4 regions of the Pantoea sp. USHLN298 genome follow, and region 2 is predicted to be linked to each of the others. Evidence: predicted binding sites of a transcription regulator. Region 2 holds the regulator's gene; each other region holds the start of a gene.
The links. Region 2 encodes LexA, which represses DNA repair genes until DNA is damaged. Its sites were predicted from a motif close to TNCTGTATGTACATACAGNA; they were not measured.
Positions count from the first base shown of each region.

Region 1: umuD (translesion error-prone DNA polymerase V autoproteolytic subunit) is a predicted target of LexA. The motif match lies at 3,263-3,282, and genes of this name have one in related genera.
Region 3: metR (HTH-type transcriptional regulator MetR) is a predicted target of LexA. The motif match lies at 4,635-4,654, and genes of this name have one in related genera.
Region 4: WFK59_RS02615 (DNA translocase FtsK 4TM domain-containing protein) is a predicted target of LexA. The motif match lies at 1,962-1,981, and genes of this name have one in related genera.

Region 1 is NZ_JBBCRO010000002.1:3,992-10,122, reverse strand. Features, by position in the region: gene WFK59_RS04700 (TetR/AcrR family transcriptional regulator) at 20-550, opposite strand; gene WFK59_RS04695 (hypothetical protein) at 842-1,120, opposite strand; gene umuC (translesion error-prone DNA polymerase V subunit UmuC) at 1,561-2,823, opposite strand; gene umuD (translesion error-prone DNA polymerase V autoproteolytic subunit) at 2,826-3,245, opposite strand; gene WFK59_RS04680 (TolC family protein) at 3,699-5,024, opposite strand; gene WFK59_RS04675 (HlyD family efflux transporter periplasmic adaptor subunit) at 5,028-6,131, opposite strand, start outside.
Region 2 is NZ_JBBCRO010000004.1:536,855-542,985, forward strand. Features, by position in the region: gene WFK59_RS13410 (conjugal transfer protein TraF) at 1-1,047, opposite strand, end outside; gene zur (zinc uptake transcriptional repressor Zur) at 1,499-2,020, shown strand; gene WFK59_RS13420 (CsbD family protein) at 2,094-2,306, opposite strand; gene dinF (MATE family efflux transporter DinF) at 2,478-3,800, opposite strand; gene lexA (transcriptional repressor LexA) at 3,902-4,516, opposite strand; gene WFK59_RS13435 (diacylglycerol kinase) at 4,623-4,991, opposite strand; gene plsB (glycerol-3-phosphate 1-O-acyltransferase PlsB) at 5,120-6,131, shown strand, end outside.
Region 3 is NZ_JBBCRO010000008.1:23,131-29,261, reverse strand. Features, by position in the region: gene yigL (sugar/pyridoxal phosphate phosphatase YigL) at 1-154, shown strand, start outside; gene glpT (glycerol-3-phosphate transporter) at 204-1,544, opposite strand; gene WFK59_RS19380 (carboxylate/amino acid/amine transporter) at 1,919-2,782, shown strand; gene WFK59_RS19375 (DUF1456 family protein) at 3,113-3,592, opposite strand; gene metR (HTH-type transcriptional regulator MetR) at 3,676-4,602, opposite strand; gene metE (5-methyltetrahydropteroyltriglutamate--homocysteine S-methyltransferase) at 4,741-6,131, shown strand, end outside.
Region 4 is NZ_JBBCRO010000001.1:522,218-528,348, reverse strand. Features, by position in the region: gene WFK59_RS02615 (DNA translocase FtsK 4TM domain-containing protein) at 1-1,901, opposite strand, end outside; gene lrp (leucine-responsive transcriptional regulator Lrp) at 2,020-2,514, opposite strand; gene trxB (thioredoxin-disulfide reductase) at 3,037-4,005, shown strand; gene cydD (heme ABC transporter permease/ATP-binding protein CydD) at 4,151-5,920, shown strand; gene cydC (heme ABC transporter ATP-binding protein/permease CydC) at 5,920-6,131, shown strand, end outside.

The sequences.
Region 1 (6,131 bases), on a different contig from region 2:
CCTCCTAATTGGGGAAATTTCAACCCAATACTTTCAGTGCCAGGGCGAGAGTCTGCTGTTCATTGGCCACATCCCTGACTTTGCCCGCGACCCGCAACCCGTAGGCGAGGCAGATAATCAGCCCGGCGGCGGCCTCAACATCCAGCGTGGCGGAGATGGAGCCATCCTGTTGCCCCTGCTCCAGCAGCGAGACCAGTAAGCCCTGATTGCGCGACACCACCTGACCGATGCGTTGCGCCAGTGCGCCATCCAGCGTCTGTAATTCAATCGCGCTGGTAACCACCAGACAGCCGCGACGTCCCTCTACTGCGCGCGCTGAGTCCAGATAGAACTGCAACAGTTCAGCGATCTTCGCCCGCCCGCTGTCAAGCGGCTGCAGCCGACGCCGTAGCTCGGCGTTACGCAACAGCAGATAACGTTCAAATACCTGCAGAAACAGGGAGCGCTTATCTTTAAACGCCTTATAAATACTGCCTGCCGAGAGGTTCATCGCCGCACCCAGATCGTTCAGCGATGCTGCGTGATACCCCTTTTGCCGAAAAACAATCATGGCCTGATCCAGAGCCTGTTCAATATTGAACTCTCTGGGACGGCCCCGCTCTTTGTTTTTGTGCTCTGTGGCTATCGTGATCATCATTACCGGCCAGGGGAAAATGCACTCCCGTAAAATCAACGGGGGATTGTATCTCAGGCACTGATAATAAGTATACCGCGCTGATTATTTTCACCGGCCGCGCGGACGGATGATCCATCAATTAATCACCTCAATGGTTAACATCGCTACTCAATTTATCACTTTCAGTCCGGCACTATTTTCTCAGGCAGCGAAAAAATCTGCCGGTTATTTATCCGGGAAAAGTGTGGCCTCAGCCTGACGATCGGCCTTTTGCTGCCTGCGCCGCTCACTATTTATTTTGGTCAGCCACAGCATAAATTGTTTATTCAGCAGGCTGGCATGGTTCTCATTATCTGCAAAACAGATAAACAGCTGAGATTTTATATTATTGTTCTCATCGACCGCATAAATTTCATATTCATCATCGCGACGGGTTTTGACTATCGCCGTGAAATGTATTGCAGGCCAAAGATTAATTCTGGCTTCAAATTGTCTAAAGTTCATCACATTTACCTAAATATTTTATCAATACACCCGATCAGCTAACAACTGGTCGGGCCAGGTAAAGGATAGCGCTGCAATAATTTCGCTGCGTGATAAAAAAAGCTATTGGTCGGGCTGACGGTGAGGAAAGGTGAATAGAGGCTGATGCTGATGCTGATGCTGATGCTGATGCTGATGCTGATGCTGATGCTGATGCTGATCGAGCCTCGCATGCAGAGGGCTGCTGACCAAAGCGAAAGATGAGCCTTAACGCTATTGCGCTGGCGTCGGGAAATAGCGCAGTCGTCGGCAGAGTCGTCACGTCTGGCGGATAAAAGCCATACTGCTCATCGGGACCGTAATGCCAGCCAGATGCTGGCTAAAAAAGTGCTCAGGCTGGTAGCGGTGGCCAGCAAAAACGTGCTGCTATCGAATGATGCACTGTTACCGGTTAGCGGACTTTATCTGACCACGGGCAGGTCAGCATAGCGCGTGGTGTAGGCTGGTGAGAGCATCTCTCGCTTCATCGCCCAGCTTTTCTGAATCCCCTGACCAGCAAACCAGACCTTACCTTTACCTGATGCGTTGATGCTATCAATCGCTGCCATCAGGGTGGCGCTGTTTGCCTGCGGTACAATATCGTCAAACAGGTTCAGCTGTGCGGTACCGCGGCTGAAGAAATCAGCCAGCATCACGCCAGCTTTCATGTAGCGATAGCCGTCAACCCAGATTCGATCCAGTGATTCAGTTGCGGCACGGACAATGTCACGGGTGTCATTAGATGGCGTCATCAGTTTCATCGAGGCCTGATTCCCATAATAAATTTCATTATCCGCATGCGGGCTGGTGCGCACAAAAACGCTGACAAAAGCGCAAAACTGATGCTCACGGCGCAATTTTTCTGCCGCCCGTTCAGCATAGGTACAGATCGCCTGGCGCATATCTGCATAGCCGGTGATGCGATGACCAAAAGATCGGCTGCACATAATCTGTTGCTTGACCGGGGCAAACTCTTCAAGCTCAAGGCACGACTCGCCGCGCAACTCGCGTAATGTCCTTTCAAGAACCACGTTGAAATGTTTCTTAATCACCCAGGGTGAGCTGTTGGCCAGTTCCAGCGCGGAGTGGATCCCCATACTGTTCAGCTGCTTGCTGATACGTCTTCCGACTCCCCATACCTCGTCCACCGGTACCCGAGCCATTAGCTTTCGCTGGCGAGCCGCGTCGGACAGATCCAGCACGCCGCCAGTGGCTGGCCACTTCTTGGCGGCATAATTGGCTAATTTTGCCAGCGTTTTGGTTTGCGCAATGCCAATGCCGACCGTCAGGCCGGTATTTTTCAGCACCTGGCTGCGCATCTGATGGCCCAGCGCCGTCAAGGAGAGGTAACGAGCGGCACCGGAAAGATCGATAAATGCTTCATCAATCGAGTAGATTTCAATTGCAGGCGCCATATCCGTCAGGGTCTGCATAACACGCTCACTCAAATCGGCATAGAGCGCATAGTTTGAACTGAAAATATGTACTGGTGACGAGAAGGATTTATTTTTCAATTTAAAGAAGGGTTCGCCCATGGTAATACCGAGTGCTTTTGCCTCTGCCGATCGGGAGATGACACAGCCGTCGTTATTGGATACCACCACCACCGGCTTTCCGATTAAATCTGGTCGGAACACGGTTTCGCATGAGGTATAAAAGCTGTTGACATCAGCTAGCGCGAACATCTTCATTTATGCGACTTAATTGAAAATGTCACCACACCAAATATTTGTAGCTCTTCCGCATCCTGAAAAGTAATGGGCGAATAGTTACTGTTGTGTGGTACCAGTTGCAGATAGGGATGCTTCCGTAACTCCTTGACCGTAAATTCACCGTCGACGGCGGCGATAACGATGTTCCCATGGCAAGCCGACAGCGACCGGTCGACGACCAGCAGATCGCCGTCGCCAATTCCGGCCCCCACCATAGAATCGCCACTCACTTTGACAAAGTAGGTTGCACCCGGATGGGCTATCAACAGCGTATTGAGGTTCAACCTATCTTCGACATAGTCCTGGGCGGGACTGGGGAAGCCGCAGGCTACTCGTTCAGTGAAAAGTGGCAGAAGAACGGGTAGGACGCTCTCCACAGGTCGAATGAGCAGCATGATGTTGAGTCCCTTTAAACTGTATTTATATACAGTATTTGCCATAGAAAGCGGCAGATCAATCCCCTTGTCAAAAATAGCGATTAAATACATGAAAAATAAGTTAATTAACTAAACAAAACCGCTGATATCACAGTAGAATCACTCTTCTTTCTTAGGCTTTGTTAATTTTTCCATCAGTAATTAACCAGAAATTATCAGCATTTTAATGTAACCGGCCTGTCTGGATCTCAGGATGAGCAGCCCTATCGGACAGGCTGCGGGTATTGACGGAAAGGCAGAACAAAATTCAATCACAACATCTGCTTGCCCAGCTCAGCATCATGCAGATGTACTAATGAGTATCTGGATATTCATCCAAAAAATTACGCACATTTAACGTGTCAGTAAATCTGAGTTCGATCTTGTTGAGATTAAATAAACAGCAATCATTCTTGCTGAAAAAAAATATATTTAATTGATCGCCTCTTTCATTTCCGTATGACCGGCTATAAGCCGGGCGCTATAATACTGACAATCAAGATTCAGTAATTGTATTCGTGAAAGGCTAATAACAACTTCAATACCGGCCTGGTGTATATCACTTTCAGCATTCAGGAAATCCAGTAACGTTCTGCTGCCAAGGCGGGTATATTGTTCCCGATAAATATCACGGGTTCTGGTCGCTGCGGCTGCTCTTTTCCTCGCCGCCACCATCAGGCCCTGATAACCCGGCAACTGCTCTCTGGCTGCATTGAGGCTCGTCTTCTCTCTTAAAGATACATCATCAAAGTGATATCTGTTGCGCTGAAATTCATACTGGCTTTTTTCAATTTCGTAAAAATTCCCGACGCTAACAGGCATTGACAGGTTCACCGAAACTGATTTGTCATCTCTATAACGATTCCGCTGATGCCCCGCCCCCTTTTCATAAGTTGCTCTCAATGAGACGGTAGGATACATATTGTTCTTAGCCAGTTCGAGTTCCTTCTCCTTAATGAGCATTTCCACTTTCGCTTTTTTTACATTGGCAGACTCATCGGAGAACATTGTTTTACAGCTGTCACGAAAAAAGTGGGTTATGCCGGGTAAAACATCTGCCTCCGACACGCGATGAGCCGTCAGCCCTGACAACTCTTCACTCCATTTTTTAAATTCAGCTTTATAGGTAAATAAGGATGCGGTCGCAGAGGCAGTCCGCGCTTCGGTCTGGCTTAAATCTGATTCAGCCGACGCTCCAGCCGATACTTTGTCACGGGCCAGGGTCCTTATCGCCTCAAAGCCCTGTAGCTGTTTCTCGGCAATACCCATCAACATCCGGTACTGCTGCACAGAGATATAGGCCTTCGCTACATTGTAAGCCAGGTCTGTAGCCTCTTTATCTAAATCCAGTCTGGCGTTGATCTCATTTAATTCGGCTACATCGACACGACCGGATATCTTACCAAAGGTATACAGCGGCTGCTCCAGTGTCACTATAAACTGATTACCGTTATCCTTTTCATCAAGTGTTTTAGCTGTACTCAGGTTTAATTCTGGAAAGTATCCAGCCCTGGCAACACGCCCTGCAGCTTCGGCGCTGGCTACTAATGCCTGACCGGCCCCAATAGATGGGTGTGCTGAAAGCGAAATCTTCATCGCCATGTCCACATCATAATGTTTCACCGTACGGGTTGGCGCTTTCTGCCGGTGCTGAACACTATCATCCGTAATGCTGTCAGGGGTAACCACGGCAGCTGCGCCTTTGTTGGTGGAAGCCAAAAACATTATTAAAACCTGCCAGAAAATCCTTTTAATCACAGATCATCTCTCCCTCATAGCTTCGTTGAGCTTATTAAACGGCTTAATAAGATACTGTAATACCGTTCTTTTACCGGTGGTAATCTCTACGGTGGCCATCATCCCGGGAGAGATATACATTTTCCGTCCTGATTTCGTCTCCATATAATCTTTGTAGGTTTGAATAAAAACCTTGTAATAGTACTGCCCTGGCTTGTGCTCATCTTTTGTGGAATCGGGTGAAATAAACACCACCTCTCCTTCGAGACCGCCGTAAATCGAATAATCGTACGCGGTAATTTTCACTCTGGCTTTTTGGGTTGGGAGTAATTTAGCTTTATCTTCTTTTTCTGGCCGCACGCGAATAAAGCCGATATCTCTGGGGGAAATTTTCGCCTCAATCAGAAGCCGGTCATTAATAGGGACAATATTCATTAATATACCATTAGGAGGGATAGAACCCCCTAGCGTAGAAATATTGATGCTTTTTATCATGCCCTTTACCGACGATCTTATTTTAGATTTATTAACTAAATCTCTTTTCCCGATAATGACCGGAGCCAGAGTTTGTACCTCAGCATCTGCTCTGGCAAGCTCCTGACTGGCGGTAATGTAATACTCCCGTACAGCCTCTTCCTCTTTAGTATGCAGTTCAACCAACTGACGCTGCAGGCGAAGAACATCCACCTCGCTGCTTGCTCCCTTGCTGACCAGCTCCTGATTAATGGCAAGTTCCCGATTAATCAGCTTCCCTGACTGCCGAAAATTTTGTGTCAGCTCTGAAAGTTTTTGCCGTTTATTAATGAAAAAGGTTCTCTCTCTGCTTATCAGGTCAGGATAATTTTGCAACTCGTCTGGAAACTTTAATTCGTCAACGCTTTGGTTATTAATTTCGGCTTTAAGCCTGACTGAAGTAGCAAGTGCTGCACGATACCTTGCCTGGCTTTCTTTAATACTCGACATAGTGCGAATCGTATCCAGTTCAGCGACAACCTGCCCAGCCTGTACTACGTCCCCTTCCCTGACATTGATTCTTTCCAGAATCCCACCATCAAGCGACTGTATTACCTGCTCCTTCTGACTGGGTATAACTATCCCGGTTCCTCTGGTCACTTCTGCTATTTCCCC
Region 2 (6,131 bases):
GGCATACTGGCTGTTATCCTGAGTTTTAAAACGTTTGGTTTCGGTCAGGTCAACATCACCGGTAACGGTAAACGGCCCTTTATCCCAGGCCAGACCGGTAGTGACCAGCGGACGGATCTGGTAAGTATCGCGGAAGCCGTTAACCTCTTTGGTCTGCAGATCGCGGGAAACCAGGTTTTGTCCGGTGATACCCAGCGTCCAGTTTTCAGCAAAGGTGGTTGCCAGGCCGGCATCGACGTTAAAGCCGGTGTCCGAGCTGCGATACTGGCTATTGTTGATGTCACTTTTGTCGTAGTTGTAGATGCTGGCGGTGTAGTTATAGAGCCAGGTTTTCTGCAACTTCGGCGTGACGCCCACCGACACCGGCTGACCGGCAATGGTAAATTCATGCGCCACCGCAACACCGTAATCGGTGACCAGCGCCGCTAAACCGTTGGCGCTGGAACGCAGGTTGTTCTGGTCGCCCGGACGTGGGAGCACCGTGCCGTTAGCCACGCCGCGCAGATAATCGATATCGCTCTGGACGACGTTGGCACGCACGTGTGCCGAGCCATAGGCTTTGGTAATAAAGGCAAAAGGCAGCGTCTCATTGGGAACAGTGACCGCCAGCGCCACCCCGGCACTGCCGTCTGCTTTGTTGCCGCGCAGATCGTTTAACTTGTTGGCGACGTCGCCTGAGGCGGCGCGCACTTCAGGATAGCCACGCAGATAATCGGCAAAGGTCAGGTTGCCGATCACATCGCGGTAACGATCAACGGTATCGGTGATGTCATCCACTTTGTCGATCAGGTGATCTTTGTCGGTAACCTGAATACCGGCTGAAGGGAAAATAATACTGACGCTATCATCGGGTTTGGCTCGCGTCATTAAAGCCGGGTTGGCCAGTACCGCGGAGCCATAAAGAGAAGATGCGACGCCGGTACCGCCCATGGCGTCATTACGTGCATCATACCAGGTTCCCGCCGCCATGGCGGAAGAAGAAAGGAAAAGCGCATTCAATACAGCGGTGTACACCAGCGCTGAGCGTTGAGCGGATTTTTTCACCATTTGCCTGCCATCACCTGAGAAATTGTCGTTGAAACATTCAACGACTGAATAGTTTGTTAACCCTATTGTGAACGTTGGCTAACGCGTTATTGCTGTGAATTCAAAGGAAACAGTGCCTTAATTCGAAGGATTGGAGGTTTTCCAATCAGAAAGTCATAATTTTTATTCAAAATACAGGGTAAAAATTAAAATAATACCAGACATTTATTAAGTCTTTCTGAACATTACTTCTTAACTCCGTGAGATGCAAAGCAAAAGCGCTAAACGGCGCGTTGCGGGCCGTCATCATGTGGATCTGATTTATCCCCGATAACGCGCCATCGCGATGCCCTACTCCTCTTTGCTGCTGTTTTTACGCGCAAAAAGGCGTGCTGCTCCGCCCGGCAACCAACCTCTGCGCGGCTAAATTTTGTGTGATAAAATAACATCACTTATCCAGCGGAGAACTTTCATGTCAAACATGACGTCACAGCAAATAATGACCCAGGCGGAAAAACTGTGCCTGCAGCGCGGTGTGCGTCTGACGTCGCAACGGGCAGAAGTGTTGCGATTAATGGCTGAGCAGCCAGGTTCAATTAGTGCCTATGACCTGCTGGATCAACTCCGGGTCAGCGAACCGCAGGCCAAGCCGCCCACCGTTTATCGGGCGCTCGATTTTCTGCTGGAACAGGGCTTTATCCACCGGGTAGAGTCCAATAATAGCTATGTTATGTGTCACCATTTCGAGGCGCCGGCCCACACGTCGGTGATGCTGGTATGTGACCGCTGTGCCGCTGTAACTGAGAAACAGGCACAGGGCGTCGAAAAGATCATCGCGACACTGGCTGGCGAGGCACAATTTGCCCTGCGTCACAGCGTGATTGAAGCACATGGATTATGTGAGAGTTGTGTTGCAGTGGAAGCCTGCACGCACCATGAAAGTTGCGAACACGATCATCAGAGCGAGGGTAAAAAGCGGGGAAAACGCGGGTAATGTGCACATCCTTGTGCGGTTGCCAGTATGAGCCGTACCGGCGGGTAGGAGCTTTATCCGTAAATCTGCGTGATTACCAACGGTAATCTTTGTTCTGACCTTCCCAGTCCGTTACTTCGCGCTCTGCATCTTCTTTTGCATAGCCATAACGTTCCTGAATTTTTCCGACCAGCTGATCGCGCTTGCCTTCAATAACCTGCATGTCATCGTCGGTCAGCTTGCCCCATTTCTCTTTCACGTTGCCTTTAAACTGCTTCCAGTTGCCGCTCGCTTGATCTTTATTCATGGCAGACCTCTATGTCATCCTTTGGTTGCATCATTTATCTTGAAAGAAAACAAAATGACGATATAAAGCGCTGGTTTACTGCGCTGCTTACGGTTAATTGTAGTAGAAGATTTTAGGGTTGCTGGAATAATACAGAATAATCTGTAGCGCACCGGCTAAAGCCGCCCGCTATCAGGCGTCGAACCAGCTGTTCTGCTGCCAGTGTTTACGCCAGATTAGCCACAGCGACACGCCGCGCAGCGCCAGGAAAACCGTTACCGCCAGCCACAATCCGTGGTTGCCCAGTATCGGGACGCTGAGCAGCGTCAGGAAGTAGCCGAGTGCCGCCACCATCATGCTGTTACGCATCTCCCGGCCACGGGTCGCGCCAATAAACATGCCATCCAGCAGATAACACCAGACGCCAATCAGCGGCAGAATAACCTGCCATATCAGATAGCGATCGGCGGCCTGTTGCAGCGGTTCAAGGGAGGTCAGCAGCGCCACGATGTGCGGGCCGCAGAGTGCATAGAGCAGCGAAAAACCGATTGCCACTACCACCGCCTGGCGGCAGGCGGCATGCCAGACGCGCAGCAATTTGCTGCCATCTTTTGCGCCGTGTGCTTCGCCGGCAAAGGCTTCCACCGCATAGGCGAAACCGTCAAGCGCGTAGGCGGTAAAGGTGATAAACATCAACAGCACCGCATTGACTGCCACCACCTGCGGACCGATGCGCGCGCCCAGTACGGTCAGTGAGGCAAAACAGAGCTGCAGCAGTAACGAACGCAGCATGATGTCGCGATTAAGCCGCAGCAGGCGCTGAATATCACCGCGCCAGCTCTGCTTCAGTATTGCCGTAGTGATGCCGCGCAGTTTCAACACACGCCAGACCATTACCGCACCGACGGCCAGCGTGATGTACTCTGCCAGTGCGGTCGCGGTTGCCGCTCCCGCCACGCCCCAGTGCAGCCCCATCACCAGCCACAGATCCAGCACAATATTGACCAGATTACCGACCACCAGCAGGATGACCGGTGCCCGCGCATACTGCACACCGAGCAGCCAGCCAAGGATCACCAGGTTTGCCAGCGTGGCAGGCGCACTCAGCCAGCGGATCTGAATAAACAGCGTCGCCTGTTGCAGAACCTTGGGATCGCCGCCAATCAGAGAGGTCGCCAGGCGGGTGATGGGGGTACGCAGACAGATGAACAGCACGCCAGCCAGCAGCGCAATGATTAAAGGCTGGGTCAGCGCGCGTGCCAGTGCCGTTTTATCGCCCGCGCCGAATGCCTGCGCCGTCAGGCCAGTGGTACTCATTCGCAGGAACAGCAACAGCATGAAGAGGAAACTGGTGACTGTCGTCCCGACCGCCACCCCGCCAAGATAGACCGGGCTGTCGAGATGACCAATGACAGCGGTATCGACCACGCCCAGTAAGGGTACGGTGATGTTAGAAAGGATCATCGGCAGCGCGAGCCGCCAGAGTTTTTTGTCGGTAGCCGTTAAAAAACGCATTCGCAGTTCCGTGCTCAGCGCTGCAGAGAGGGGAGCTGCAGCGACAAAATTAGGGCCGACAGAATAGCATCAGACGCTACGAATGCGCGGTTATATCAGGCTCAGAGCCACTCGCCGTTGCGAACCACACCCACCGCCAGACCTTCAACGGTCAGTGACTGCGCGCGCGTATCGACGACGATCGGATCAAAATCGCTGTTTTCCGGCAGGAGATGCACGATAGCGCCCTGCTTTTTCCAGCGTTTCACCGTCACTTCATCATCAATGCGGGCCACGACAACCTGGCCGTTACGGACGTCCTGGGTTTTATGCACCGCGAGCAGGTCGCCATCCATAATCCCGATATCTTTCATCGACATTCCGCTGACGCGCAGCAGGAAGTCGGCAGAGGGTTTGAACAGGCCCGGATCGACTTTGTAATGAGTTTCGATATGTTCCTGCGCCATGATCGGCTCACCGGCAGCGACCCGGCCAATTAACGGCAGACCTTCAGAGGCCTCTTCTTCCATTAACAGACGGATACCGCGCGAGGCGCCAGAGACAATCTCAATCACCCCTTTACGTGCCAGCGCTTTAAGATGCTCTTCTGCCGCATTCGGCGAGCGGAAACCCAGCTGCGCGGCAATTTCTGCACGCGTAGGCGGCATGCCCGTTTGAGTAATATGGTCGCGAATCAGGTCATAGACCTGCTGCTGCCTGCTGGTTAATGCTTTCATCCCGCCCCCTGGTTGTTTATACAGTCGCTGTGAGTATATACAGGTATTGGCGAAATGGAAACCGATTCTCAGGCAAAAACGCGCCAGATGGCGCGTTGTGGAAGGGTTATCGCAAATGTGTCCAGAGCAGCGCGATCCAGACAAACAGTGCCAGTAAGATACTGATCAGCACCGCTGCCGAGCCCATATCTTTTGCCCGACCGGCTAACGGATGGCGCTCCTGACCGATACGATCCACAACCGCCTCGATGGCGCTATTGAGGATTTCAACGATGACTACCAGCACCACAGCGCCAATCATCAGGATGCGCGAGACGATATCGACATCCAGCCAGCAGGCCACAATAATGGCGACCAGCGCGGCCAGCGCTTCCTGCCGAAAAGCCGCTTCATGCTGCCAGGCGGCACGCAGGCCCTGCCATGAGTAACCTGCGGCTTTCACAATTCTTACAAGACCGGTGGCATTATTTGCCATATTGGTGGAACCCTTTCATCGGATTGACGTCAATGTCTGGGCTGCGTGCAATTGGCACCACCACAGATCTTCGCTGCGCTTTCTGGTATGCTTGCGGCGCTTTGCTAACAAGAGGCTTCATGTTGTCTATGTCAGGTTGGCGTAAACTTTATTACAAATTACTGAATTTACCACTGTCGTTTTTGGTAAAGAGTAAGGCCATTCCGGCCGATCCCGTTTCTGAACATGGTCTGGACCCGACCCGGCCCATTATGTACGTTCTGCCTTACGATTCGAAGGCCGACTTACTGACTTTACGCGCGCAGTGCCTGCGGCATCATCTGCCCGACCCGCTCTCTCCGCTGGAGATTGATGGTTCACTGCTGCCGCGCCACGTTTTTATCCACGATGGCCCGCGCGTCTTCCCCTATTTTGTGCCCAGCGTCGAATCGGTGAAGATTTTTCACGATTATCTCGACCTGCATCGCAATAACCCCAAACTGGATATCCAGATGCTGCCGGTGACGGTGATGTTTGGTCGTGCGCCAGGCCGTGAGGTTCAGGGCGAAGATGCACCGCACCTGCGGGTACTGAACGGCGTGCAAAAGTTCTTTGCGGTGATCTGGCACGGACGCGACAGTTTTGTCCGTTTCTCGCCGACCGTTTCGCTGCGCCGCATGGCGACCGAGCACGGCACCGACAAATCGATCGCCCAGAAACTGGCCCGGGTGGCGCGCATTCACTTTGCCCGTCAGCGTCTGGCGGCGGTTGGCCCGCGTTTACCGGCACGTCAGGATCTGTTTAATCGCCTGTTGCAGTCTAAAGCGATTGAAAAAGCCGTCGAAGATGAAGCCCGCAGCAAAAAAATCTCCCATGAAAAAGCGCAGCAGAATGCGGTTGAGATGATGGAAGAGATTGCGGCGAACTTCTCTTATGAAGCGATCCGCGTGACGGATCGCGTGATGGGCTGGCTCTGGAGCCGTCTCTATCAGGGCATCAACGTTAACGGCGGCGAAAAAGTGCGTCAGCTGGCGCAGGATGGACATGAAATCGTCTATGTGCCGTGCCATCGCAGCCACATGGATTACCTGCTGCTCTCTTACGTGCTCTATCATCAGGGACTGGTGCCGCCGCACATTGCCGCCGGTATCAACCTCAACT
Region 3 (6,131 bases), on a different contig from region 2:
GAATGATGTGGAGATGCTGAGCATGGCGGGTAAGGGCTATATCATGCAGAACGCCCATCAGCGGCTGAAAGATACCTTGCCGGAGCTGGATGTGATCGGTTCGAATGCCGATGATGCGGTGCCACAGACGCTGCGCACGCTCTACCTTTCCTGAGGATATCGCGCAAACAAAGGGCCGGTTAACCGGCCCTTTTTTATTGCCGTCAGGCCAGTTTCTGCTTGTGTTTATGCTCGCTGACCATGGTCAGCAACAGCAGGATCACCGCCAGTACGCAGCCGGCAATCATCACCAGAAAACCGCCGTCCCAGCCAAAGTAGTCAACGGTGTAACCGACAATGGCGCTGGCCGCCACCGAACCGCCCAGATAACCAAACAGGCCGGTAAAACCTGCGGCGGTGCCGGCGGCTTTCTTGGGTGCCAGCTCCAGCGCGTGCAGGCCAATCAGCATCACCGGACCATAAATCAGGAAACCAATCACGATCATACAGGCCATATCAACGCCAGGATTGCCCGCCGGGTTCAGCCAGTAAATCACCGTGGCGATCGTCACCAGCGTCATAAAGAACACGCCGGTGGCCCCGCGGTTACCGCGAAACACTTTGTCTGACATCCAGCCACATAACAGCGTGCCCGGAATACCGGCATACTCATACAGGAAGTAGGCCCAGGAGGACTTATCCAGCGTGAAGTGCTTCACCTCTTTCAGGTAGGTCGGCGACCAGTCGAGAATGCCGTAGCGCAGCAGATAGACAAAAACGTTCGCCAGCGCGATGTACCACAGCAGTTTGTTAGGCAGCACATATTTCATGAAGATTTGCTTAGCAGTTAACTCCTCTTCATGACTGGCATCGTAATCTGGCGGATAGTCGTTTTTATACTCTTCGATCGGCGGCAGGCCACAGGATTGGGGCGTGTCGCGCATCAGGGCAAACGCGAAGAGCGCAATCAGGATGGCACCAAAGGCGGGCATATAGAGTGCCGCTTTCCAGTCGTTGAACCACGCCATGCCAAGCAGGAACAGCAGCGGTGGCAGGCCGCCGCCGACGTTATGGGCGCAGTTCCACACCGAGACAATGCTGCCGCGCTCCTTCTGCGACCACCAGTGCACCATGGTACGACCGCACGGTGGCCAGCCCATGCCCTGGAACCAGCCGCAGACAAACAGCAGCACGAACATCACCATAATGCTGGAGGTGGCCCAGGGCACGAATCCCATAAACAACATCACCGCCGCGGCCAGGATCAGTCCGGCTGGCAGGAAGACGCGCGGATTCGAGCGATCGGACACTGAGCCCATGATGAATTTCGAGAAGCCATAGGCGATCGAAATGCCTGACAGGGCGAAACCGAGATCGCCACGTGAAAAGCCTTGCTCGACCAGATAGGGCATCGCGAGCGCAAAGTTTTTTCTGACCAGATAGTAGGCGGCATAGCCAAAAAAGATCCCAATAAAAATTTGCCAGCGCAGACGACGGTAGAGCGGATCGACGCGATCCGCTGCTACCTGCGGCTGACGTGGTGCAGGTTTAAAAATACTCAGCATCAGTGAGGCCCTCCAGGGCACATTATGGTTTTTTACATTCCCAGCGGTGGGGTCAAAAAAAGACAAAAAGAAATGGCGACGTGATGTTCCATTTCGCGCAAAGAATAAAATTAGTGACCTGACGTTACTGTGATGCGTGACACATTTGTTACAGTTTTATTACAGCGCCGAGCGAAAGTGATCACCATATGGTTTATTTCGCGCATTCGGGGAAAAACGTCGCCAGCAGGAGACGGGGATGTTACAGCGGGGTTGAGCTGTTGCAGCAGTTGCGCATTGTTTGCTTTAAAAGTAATCGGATGTAAACCAGATAGTGCAGCCGATCGACAGCACATTGTTTACACTGACACTCTGTTAACTTCGGGGTCGTTACCGTGTTCTTATTGATCATCACCACTATTCTGTGGGCTTTTTCGTTCAGCCTGATTGGCGAGTATCTTGCCGGCCAGGTGGACAGCTGGTTTTCTGTACTGATGCGCCTGGCGCTGGCCGCAATAGTCTTTTTGCCTTTTCTGCGCTGGCGCGGTTACCGTCCCTCAACTCTGCTGCTCTATATGCTGGTCGGGATGTTGCAGTTAGGAGTGATGTATCTGCTGAGCTTTGAAGCCTACCTCTATCTCAGCGTGTCGGAATTTTTGCTGTTTACGGTGATGACGCCGCTCTATGTGACCCTGATCTATGACCTGATTAGCCGTCGTCCGCTGCGGATCGGCTATATCTTCAGCGCGCTGCTGGCGGTCGCCGGGGCGGCCATTATCCGCTATGACAAGGTCAGCGATAATTTCTGGGTTGGCCTGCTGCTGGTGCAGCTGGCGAACATCTGCTTTGCTGCCGGTATGGTGGGGTACAAGCGTCTGCAGGAGACCCGTCCGATGCCGCAGCACACCGCCTTTTCCTGGTTCTACCTTGGCGCAGTGGTGATTGCGGTCATCGCCTGGTTCATCTGGGGCAATCCGCAGAAACTCCCGACCACCTCGCTGCAATGGGGCATTCTGGTCTGGCTGGGCGTGGCCGCTTCGGGTCTCGGCTACTTTATGTGGAACTATGGTGCGACCCAGGTTGATGCCGGCACGCTGGGCATCATGAATAACATGCACGTCCCCGCCGGACTGCTGGTTAACCTGGCGATCTGGCAGGAGAAGCCGCACTGGCCGAGCTTTATCGCCGGCGCGCTGGTGATCCTCGCCTCGCTGTGGGTGCATAAGCGCTGGGTGGTGGGGCGCAGTGACCGGTTATAAGGTGAAATGGGTGCGCTGATACCGGTAAATAGCGGCTGTTGCATAGGTGCGGCCTTCCGGGCTGGCGCGCCTGATCGCAAGGAATCTCACCTCCCTGTGGGTCGGCCGGGCCATCCGGCCCGGACGCTTCGCTCTTCTGACGCGCCAGCCCTGGAGGGGTGACAGCATCATCGCGGTTAAACCGGGGATCAGAGCGAACATGAAAGAGGAGAGGGCGGGCTGAGAAGTATAGCGTCCGCCGCCGGGACAAAAACGGCGGCTGGCGCTCCAGAGATGCATTGACGCCGGCTTTACGCAGCAGCGCTCTATTGCCGACGGGATGACACGATATCAGGCAGGCTTCCCATTCTTAGGGCGCTGAATCATCGCCAGGCCTTTCAGGAAGTTACGCAGAATCTGGTCGCCGCACTCACGGTAATTTTTGTGGTCAGGTTTGCGGAAAATCGCACCGATTTCTGCCTGCGAAACGGTGAAACTGGCGCGTTTCAGCACTTCAGGGATATCCGTGGTTTTCAGATCAAAGGCGATGCGCAACTTCTTCATAAAGATGTTGTTATTCATCTTGCGCTCAATGGAAGGAGCCGGCATCTCTTCACTTTTGCCACGACGGTAAAAGATCAGGCCGTTAAGAAAGTAGCCCATCAGCACATCGGGGCAGGGACGAAACGCGGCATCTTCATCTTTTTTCAGCCACGCCTGGATATCCGTCTGCGGGACTTCACACTGCGCCAGCGCAAAAATTTCCACCATTTTGGCATCGCTCAGATCGAGCATATAGCGCACGCTGCGCAGAATATCGTTGTTAGTCATGGTGAGATCTTCTCATGGTCAGTCGACAGGCTGCGCATTATAGGGGATTTTACTGTTGCTCGCGCAGGTTTGTACCTCGCGACTTACCGCTGCATTAACGCGGCAGGCTGCAGCGCATCCCGCACAAAGGGCAGATGTTCGCAGGCGTGCTGGCGGGCAAAGCGGATAAAGGCTTCCAGCACCGGCTGACGCTGCTCGCCATCGCGCACTGCGGCATAAAGACGGCTCCACAGCCCGTCGCCCAGCGTTTTGGTCACCACCAGTCCCTGCTTCTCAAAACTCTCCACCACCCAGTGCGGCAGCGCCGCAATGCCCATCCGCGCCGAGACCATCTGGATCATCAGCAGGGTGTTATCGACATTTTTCAGCGCCGGGCTGACGCCAGCCGGTTGCAGGAAGTGACGCCAGATATCGAGGCGCTGACGCTGCACCGGATAGATCATCAGCACCTCGTCGGCCAGATCCTCGGGTGCGATATGTTCAACCTGCGCCAGCGGATGATCCGGTGCCAGCACCAGTCGCACCTCAAAATCAAACATCGGCGAATAGAACAGCCCGGAGCGCGCCAGGATATCGGAGGTCAGCACCACATCCAGCTCGCCCTGCTGCAGCGCAGGCTGCGGATCAAAGGTGACGCCTGATTTGAAATCCATCACCACCTGCGGCCAGCTCTGACGGAAATTATCCAGCGCTGGCGTCAGCCACTGGATGCAGCTATGGCACTCAATCGCCACTCGTAAGGTGGTCTGCTGTGGTTCATGGCAGGCCTGCAACGCCTGCTGGATCTGCGGCAGCACCTGTTCGGCCAGCTGCAGCAGGATGTCGCCCTGTGGCGTGAAGCGCAGCGGCTGACTTTTACGCACGAACAGGCGGAATCCCAGCCGCTGTTCCAGATCGCTGAACTGGTGGGACAACGCCGATTGCGTCTGATGAAGCTGGGATGCCGCCGCCGCCAGCGAACCTGTATTACGCAGAGCCTGAAGCGTCCGCAGGTGCTTGAGTTCGATCATGAGAGTCCTTCACATCGAAAATGAACATATTGCGCTTGAGGAACATACAGTACCCGCAGATTATAGCGGTGTAAACATCTGGACGGCTAAACATCTTTGGCTGTCAGCCAAAGTGAAAGATTATCTGGAGAACAGCGAATGACAATCCTCAACCATACCCTCGGTTTTCCCCGTGTTGGCCTGCGTCGCGAACTGAAAAAAGCGCAGGAGAGCTACTGGGCCGGTAACAGCAGCCAGCAGGATTTGCTGGCGGTGGGCCGTGAGCTGCGGGCGCGTCACTGGCAGCAACAGAAAGAGGCGGGCATCGATCTGCTGCCGGTGGGTGACTTCGCCTGGTACGACCATGTGCTGACCACCAGCCTGATGCTGGGCAACGTGCCGGCGCGCCATCAGAATAAAGACGGTTCGGTTGATCTGGATACGCTGTTTCGTCTGGGCCGTGGCCGGGCACCGACCGGTGAGCCGGCGGCGGCGGCTGAGATGACCAAATGGTTTAACACTAACTACCACTACATCGTGCCTGAGTTCACCCAGGGCCAGACTTTCAGACTGGCCTGGACCCAGTTGCTGGATGAAGTCGATGAGGCGCTGGCGCTGGGCCACAACATCAAGCCAGTGCTGCTGGGACCGATCACCTATCTGTGGCTGGGTAAGGTGAAAGGCGAGCCGTTTGACCGCCTCTCGCTGCTGCAGGCGATTCTGCCGGTCTACCAGCAGGTCCTGGCGGAACTGGCGAAACGTGACATCGAATGGGTGCAGATTGATGAACCGGCGCTGGCGCTGGAGCTGCCGCAGTCATGGCGTGAGGCGTTCAGGCCCGCCTTTGATGCGCTACAGGGGCAGAGTAAACTGCTGCTGACCACCTATTTCGACAGCATCGGACAGAACATTGAGGTGATCCGTGAGCTGCCGGTGCAGGGGCTGCATGTCGATCTGGTACACGGCCGGGATGATATTCAGCAACTGAATCAGCAATTACCGGCCAGCTGGCTGCTGTCGCTGGGGGTGATCAACGGACGTAACGTCTGGCGTGCCGATCTGAGCCGCTGGTTTACGCGTCTGCAGCCGCTGATCGCCCAGCGCGCGCAGCTGTGGATTGGCTCCTCCTGCTCGTTGCTGCACAGTCCGATCGACCTGAGCGTCGAGACGCGGCTGGATGAGGAAGTGAAAAGCTGGTTCGCCTTCGCGCTGCAGAAATGCACCGAGCTTTCACTGCTGACGCAGGCGCTCAACCGCAACGATGCCGCGTCACTGGAGGCCTGGAGCGCGCCGATTCGGGCCCGTGCGCACTCCAGTCGCGTGCATAATGCCGCGGTCAGTCAGCGTTTGCAGGCCATCACGCCGCAGGACAGCGAACGTCACAGCCGTTACAGCGAGCGGGCAAAAGCACAGCGCCAGCGCTTTAATCTGCCTGCCTGGCCAACCACCACTATCGGCTCTTTCCCGCAGACGCCGGAAATTCGCGGCCTGCGTCTCGATTTTAAACAGGGCCGCCTCGACAGCCATCATTACCGCACCGGCATCGCTGA
Region 4 (6,131 bases), on a different contig from region 2:
GAGGAAGCAGAGTATGGCGACGGCGTGGTGGCCGGCGCCGTATAGGCGGGCTGCTCAGGAGCTGACGCCGCAGCGGGTGCAAAGGCGGAAGGTGCCGGAACCTGTGCAGAAGCCTGTGGCGATGAAACCTCACGCGTTTGCTGCCAGGGCTCATGTGAGGTGGCAGGCGCTTCAGGTTCAGGCGTGGCCGCAATGGTAAACAGCGGCTCGACCGGACCGTCATCGACCAGGTCCTTCATCGGTGAGAAGTCAAACGCAGACGCCGTATCCAGATTAAAGATCGGACCCTCTTTTTTTACTTCCGGCTCATAGCGCTGCTGTTGCTGCTCGGCGAACTGACGGGCCAGAGCCGCCTGCTGTTGCGCCTCCTGCTCATCTTCGTCCTCCTGCTGCCAGCTGCTGCCATACCGCTGCTGCTGCTCAGACTGGAACGCCTGACGTAGTTCATCCTGCTGCAATGCCGCTTCCGCTTCGGCTTCGACCGCGGTGGTCGGAACATTCTCTTCGGTTTTCGCTTTCTCTTCCGCCATGCGCTGAGACGGCAGCTTAATGCCATACGAGGCCAGCTCACGACGGGTCGGCAGTTTGACCGGATTTGGCCGCGGCAGTGCCGGGCCGATGCCCTGCTTAACCTGCGGATTGAGGTTGGTCTCCGGCGCCAGATCGAACACCGGTGCGGTGCGCGTCGTTGCCTGAGCCGCTGCGGCTGCCGCAGCTACCGCTGCAGTCGGCGCGGCCGGCATCGATGGCGTGTCACGCCAGTTACCCATCTTAGGCTCGTCATCGTCATAGGCGCTGAACGACGGTGTAACAGGCGCTTCATCCGGCATTTCAAAGCGGTATAACGGAGGCGTCTCCGCTGGGGCGCTATGCGCTGGCGAACTGGCTGCGGTAAACGCGGATTCAGTAACGTGGCTGGCGGCTGGCGCAGGGGTCTGCGGTGCCGTAAAGGCCGGGGATGAAGCAGGCTGCGACACAGGTACGGCGGTTGCCGGGGTAGGCACCGCAACGGCTGGTGTTGCCGGTGCGACAGGCGCAGAAACGGCTGCCGGGGCGATCGCCACCTCTGCCGCTTCCGTGGTGGCCGCGACGGCGGCACTGGTCGCAGCAGCAGCTTTCGCCAGCAGTGGATCATCCTGAGAGAGTTCCGTCCCGCCAGCCGCACTGCGCGGTGCAGAAAGCAGAACATCGTCGTCGTCCGGATTTGCCGCATGCAGCAGCGGCGCGTCAGCATGCTCACGCGCATCCGGCTCATCCTCGTCTTCCTGCCAGGGTTCATCGTGACGGGACCGGTTGCTGGCAAACGTCAGCACGCCCATCACCACCCCACCAATTTTTTCGGCAATAGTGAGCCACGACCAGCCGGTATAGAGCGTGATGCCCGCCGCCCAGACGCAGAGCAGGGTCAGCGTGCCGCCCGCCGGGCTGAACCATGGCGCAATCGCATTACTGACTAGGCTACCAATGACGCCGCCTGAGGCGAAGTACCAGATATCATCCGCGTTCAGCGCTGCCATACCACAGGTGGTCACTACCAGCGCCAGTACGCCGATCAGGCGTAAGCCGACGGCGAAATAGTCAAAATAGTCCTGATTATCGCGCTGGCGGAAAGCAATCCAGCACAGACCGAGGATCACCGGCGGTATGGCGTAGGCCATCACACCAAAGATGAACAGTAAGGTGTCAGCCAGCCAGGCGCCAACGCTGCCGCCAATGTTATGAATGGGTTCGTGCCAGGCCGTTTGCGACCAGCTCGGGTCGGAAGGGTTAAAACTGACCAGAGAAACCATCAGGTAGATGGCAAAAAGTGCCACCAGGATGAGCAACGCTTCCAGCAGACGACGTCCACTGCTCAGCGATTGTAACGAAACGTCTTTATCTTCTGTGTATTCCTGGCTCAAGAGAACTCTCCAGGTGCCTGTAAAGTAAGAAGCAACAGCGTCGGGCTGGCCCGACGCTGGTCCTGTATGAATTCACAGGAGTGTACCGAAATCTCACAGGTTTTGCACCTGCCCCGCATCAGCGAGTTTTAATCACCAGTCGATTGCTCTGTTTAACCTCTTCCATCACCACGTAAGTCCGCGTGTCGTTTACGCCCGGCAGGCGCAGCAGGGTTTCACCCAGCAGTTTACGGTAGGCAGACATGTCAGGTACGCGCGTTTTCAGCAGGTAGTCGAAATCGCCAGAAACGAGGTGACACTCTTGAGTTTCCTCAAGTTTTTGTACGGCGGCGTTAAATTGCTCAAACACATCCGGCGCACCACGATTCAGAGTAATCTCAACGAACACCAGCAGTGATGCATCCAGATAGTGCGGGTTTAACTGCGCGGTATAGCCAAGGATGAAACCCTGACGCTCGAGACGACGCACACGCTCAAGACATGGCGTAGGCGATAACCCTACGCGTTTGGAAAGTTCCACGTTTGAAATGCGACCATCTTTCTGAAGTTCATTCAGAATATTTCTGTCAATTCTGTCGAGATCTTTCCCGGGGCGTTTCTTATTGTCTACCATTATTATTGTCTCTCTTAATTCCTTCCCTTTACCTGCCACGCCCTGAAAACGCTCATTGTTCGGGGCATTTCTGAAGTGAACTAACCGAGCCTGCGCGCTTTCACACTTATCCGTATGACGCATGTTGTCTGTCCACATCATGCGTCATTACCAATATCAGGCTGCATTTATTCGGTGTTGCGTGCAAAACAAGAGAGGAAACCCTGTTTTGTTCCGATTAATGTTATTCGCTTCTGATAATGTTTTCGCAAAAGCGCAGGCGATTGTCAAAGTAAAATGTCCAAATTCAGTACAAGATGCCAGACAGACCGCTGGGTATCTGTTTTTAAATGAGTATTTTTGAACTGCTGCACCCCCTAAAACCGATTTTTGCCCCCTTTTGGCGCAGACGGCAGGCGAAAAAGGGACTCATCGACTACGCCGTTTGCAGCTATCGTTAACAAAATTGCCGAAGCCTTGTCTTTGCCGCCGGATATTCCCTACAATCGCAGGCTATGTCAGCCGAATGAAACTGAGGAACGCATGAGTACGGCCAAACACAGTAAGTTACTCATTCTGGGCTCCGGTCCAGCGGGTTATACCGCAGCCGTTTATGCTGCACGCGCCAACCTGAATCCGGTATTGATCACCGGGCTGGAAAAAGGCGGACAGCTGACCACCACCACTGAGGTGGAGAACTGGCCGGGCGACCCGCACGATCTGACAGGTCCATCGCTGATGGAGCGCATGCATGAGCACGCCGAAAAATTTAATACCGAAATTATTTTCGACCACATTCACACCGTCGACCTGCAGAATCGCCCGTTCCGTCTCACTGGCGACAGTGGCGAATACACTGCCGATGCGCTGATCATCGCAACCGGTGCCTCTGCCCGCTACCTGGGCCTGCCGTCAGAAGAGGCGTTTAAAGGTAAAGGCGTTTCCGCCTGTGCCACCTGTGACGGTTTCTTCTACCGCAATCAGAAAGTGGCGGTCATTGGTGGCGGTAACACTGCGGTTGAAGAGGCACTTTATCTCGCAAACATCGCGGCTGAAGTGCATCTGATTCACCGTCGTGACAGTTTCCGGGCAGAAAAGATCCTGATTGATCGTCTGATGGAAAAAGTGCGCAACGGCAATATCGTGTTGCACACCCACCGCACGCTGGAAGAAGTGGTGGGCGATCAGATGGGCGTTACCGGTCTGACCCTGCGCTCAACCCAGAATGACGCTGAAACAGAAGCGCTGGAGGTGGCAGGTCTGTTCGTGGCGATCGGACACAGTCCGAATACCGCGATTTTCGACGGTCAGCTCGAACTGGAAAATGGTTACATCAAAGTCCAGTCGGGCCTGCACGGCAATGCGACCCAGACCAGCATTCCAGGCGTCTTTGCCGCGGGTGACGTGATGGATCATATCTATCGCCAGGCCATTACCTCTGCGGGTACCGGCTGTATGGCGGCGTTAGATGCTGAACGTTTTCTTGACGGACTGGTTAAAAACGATAAGTAAGTTGTTAACCCTCTGATCTCAAATGTTCCGGGCGACTGTTTTTCAGTCGCCTTTTTTATGGCCCGCATGCTAGATTCTTGCGCCTGAACGGGATGAAAATGCCCTGTCATTTTTCATCGCTCATCGGCTCAAATCATGGTTTAGCATGGACAAAACCCGGCAGCAGCATCTTACCCGCTGGCTTCGTCAGCAACGTCATTTCGCCGGTCGCTGGTTGCGACTGAGCACGCTGCTGGGCGTAATCAGCGCACTGCTGATCATTGCTCAGGCCGGACTGCTGGCCGCGCTGCTGCAGGCGCTGATTATTGAACAGCAACCGCGCGCGGCGCTGAGTGGCGAGATGCTGCTGTTACTGCTCTGCTTCGCCCTTCGCGCCCTGATCCACTATGCCCGCGAGCGAGTCGGTTATCGTGCCGGTCAGGCGATTCGTCAGGCGCTGCGTAAGCAGGTGTTAGACCGGTTGTCAGCGCTGGGTCCGGCCTGGATTCAGGGCAAGCCTGCCGGCAGCTGGGCCACCCTGCTGCTTGAGCAAATCGAAGAGATGCAGGACTATTATGCCCGCTATCTGCCGCAAATGACGCTGGCGGTGCTGATCCCCTGCTGCATCCTGTTAACCCTCTTTCCTCTCAACTGGGCAGCGGGTCTGATTCTGTTTGCTACCGCGCCGTTAATCCCGCTGTTTATGGCCCTGGTCGGGATGGGCGCAGCCGAAGCCAACCGCCGCAACTTTCTGGTACTGGCGCGCCTGAGCGGTAACTTTCTTGACCGTTTACGCGGCCGCGAAACGCTGCGGCTGTTTCACCGCGGTGCGGCAGAGCAGCAGGCCGTGGCGGCGGCCACCACCGATTTTCGTCAGCGCACCATGGAAGTGCTGCGTTTAGCCTTTCTCTCTTCAGCGGTACTGGAATTTTTCGCCTCGTTAGCGATTGCCGTGGTGGCCGTTTATTTTGGCTTCTCCTACCTCGGTGAACTGCACTTTGGCGACTACGGTCAGGGCGTCACCCTGTTTGCCGGTTTTCTGGTGCTGATCCTCGCGCCAGAATTTTTTCAGCCGCTGCGTGATTTAGGGGCGTTTTACCATGCTAAAGCGCAGGCCGTCGGCGGTGCCGATGCGCTTGAACAGTTTATGCAGGCTAACCCGACCCGCGGCCCGGAACAGGGTGAAACAGCGTTTACTGCCGATCGGCCGATTACGCTCGCCGCCATCGACCTGCAGGTCTGTGCACCAGATGGCCAGATACTGTGTGGCCCGCTGACCTTTAGCCTGGCAGCAGGTGAACGTGTTGCGCTGGTTGGCCAAAGCGGAGCCGGTAAAACCGCGCTGATGAACGTACTGCTGGGCTTCCTGCCCTATCAGGGTTCGCTGAAAGCGAACGGTGTTGAATTGCGCGAGATGCGCCGGGCTGACTGGCATCAGCAGCTCAGCTGGGTCGGACAAAATCCTCAGCTACCGGCCGCTACGCTGCGCGACAATATAGTGATGAATGCAGAATGGGATGCCGGACGCTTTAGCGCCGTGCTCGAGGCCTGCGGCGTCAACGAATTTCTGTCGCGACTGCCGCAGGGCATTGAAACTCAACCAGGCGATGGCGGCAATCAGCTGTCGGTTGGTCAGGCGCAGCGTATTGCGGTGGCGCGAGCGCTCTATAAACCCTCTCATTTGCTGCTGCTCGATGAACCTGCCGCCAGTCTGGATGCGCTCAGTGAACGTCACGTCATGCAGGCGCTGAATCAGGCTGCCACTCAGCAGACTACCCTGATGATTACGCATCAGCTGGATGCATTACGCGACTGGCAGACACTGTGGGTAATGGAGGCGGGCAAGCTGGTACAACAAGGTGACTGGCCGACGCTGTCGCAGCAGCCGGGTCCGTTCAGTGAAATGCTGAAGCACCGTCAACAGGAGATTAACTGATGTCCGCTTTGCGTCCGTTTCTTCGCCTCTGGCTGCGTCATCCTTTTCGCTTAGCGCTGGGAATTGTGCTGGCGATCCTCACTTTACTGGCCAGCATCGGCTTGCTAACGCTCTCCGGCTGGTTCCTCGCCGCTTCATCCGTGGCGGGTGTCGCCGGACTCTACACGTTCAACTATATGCTGCCCGCCGCAGGGGTGCGCGGCGCAGCCAT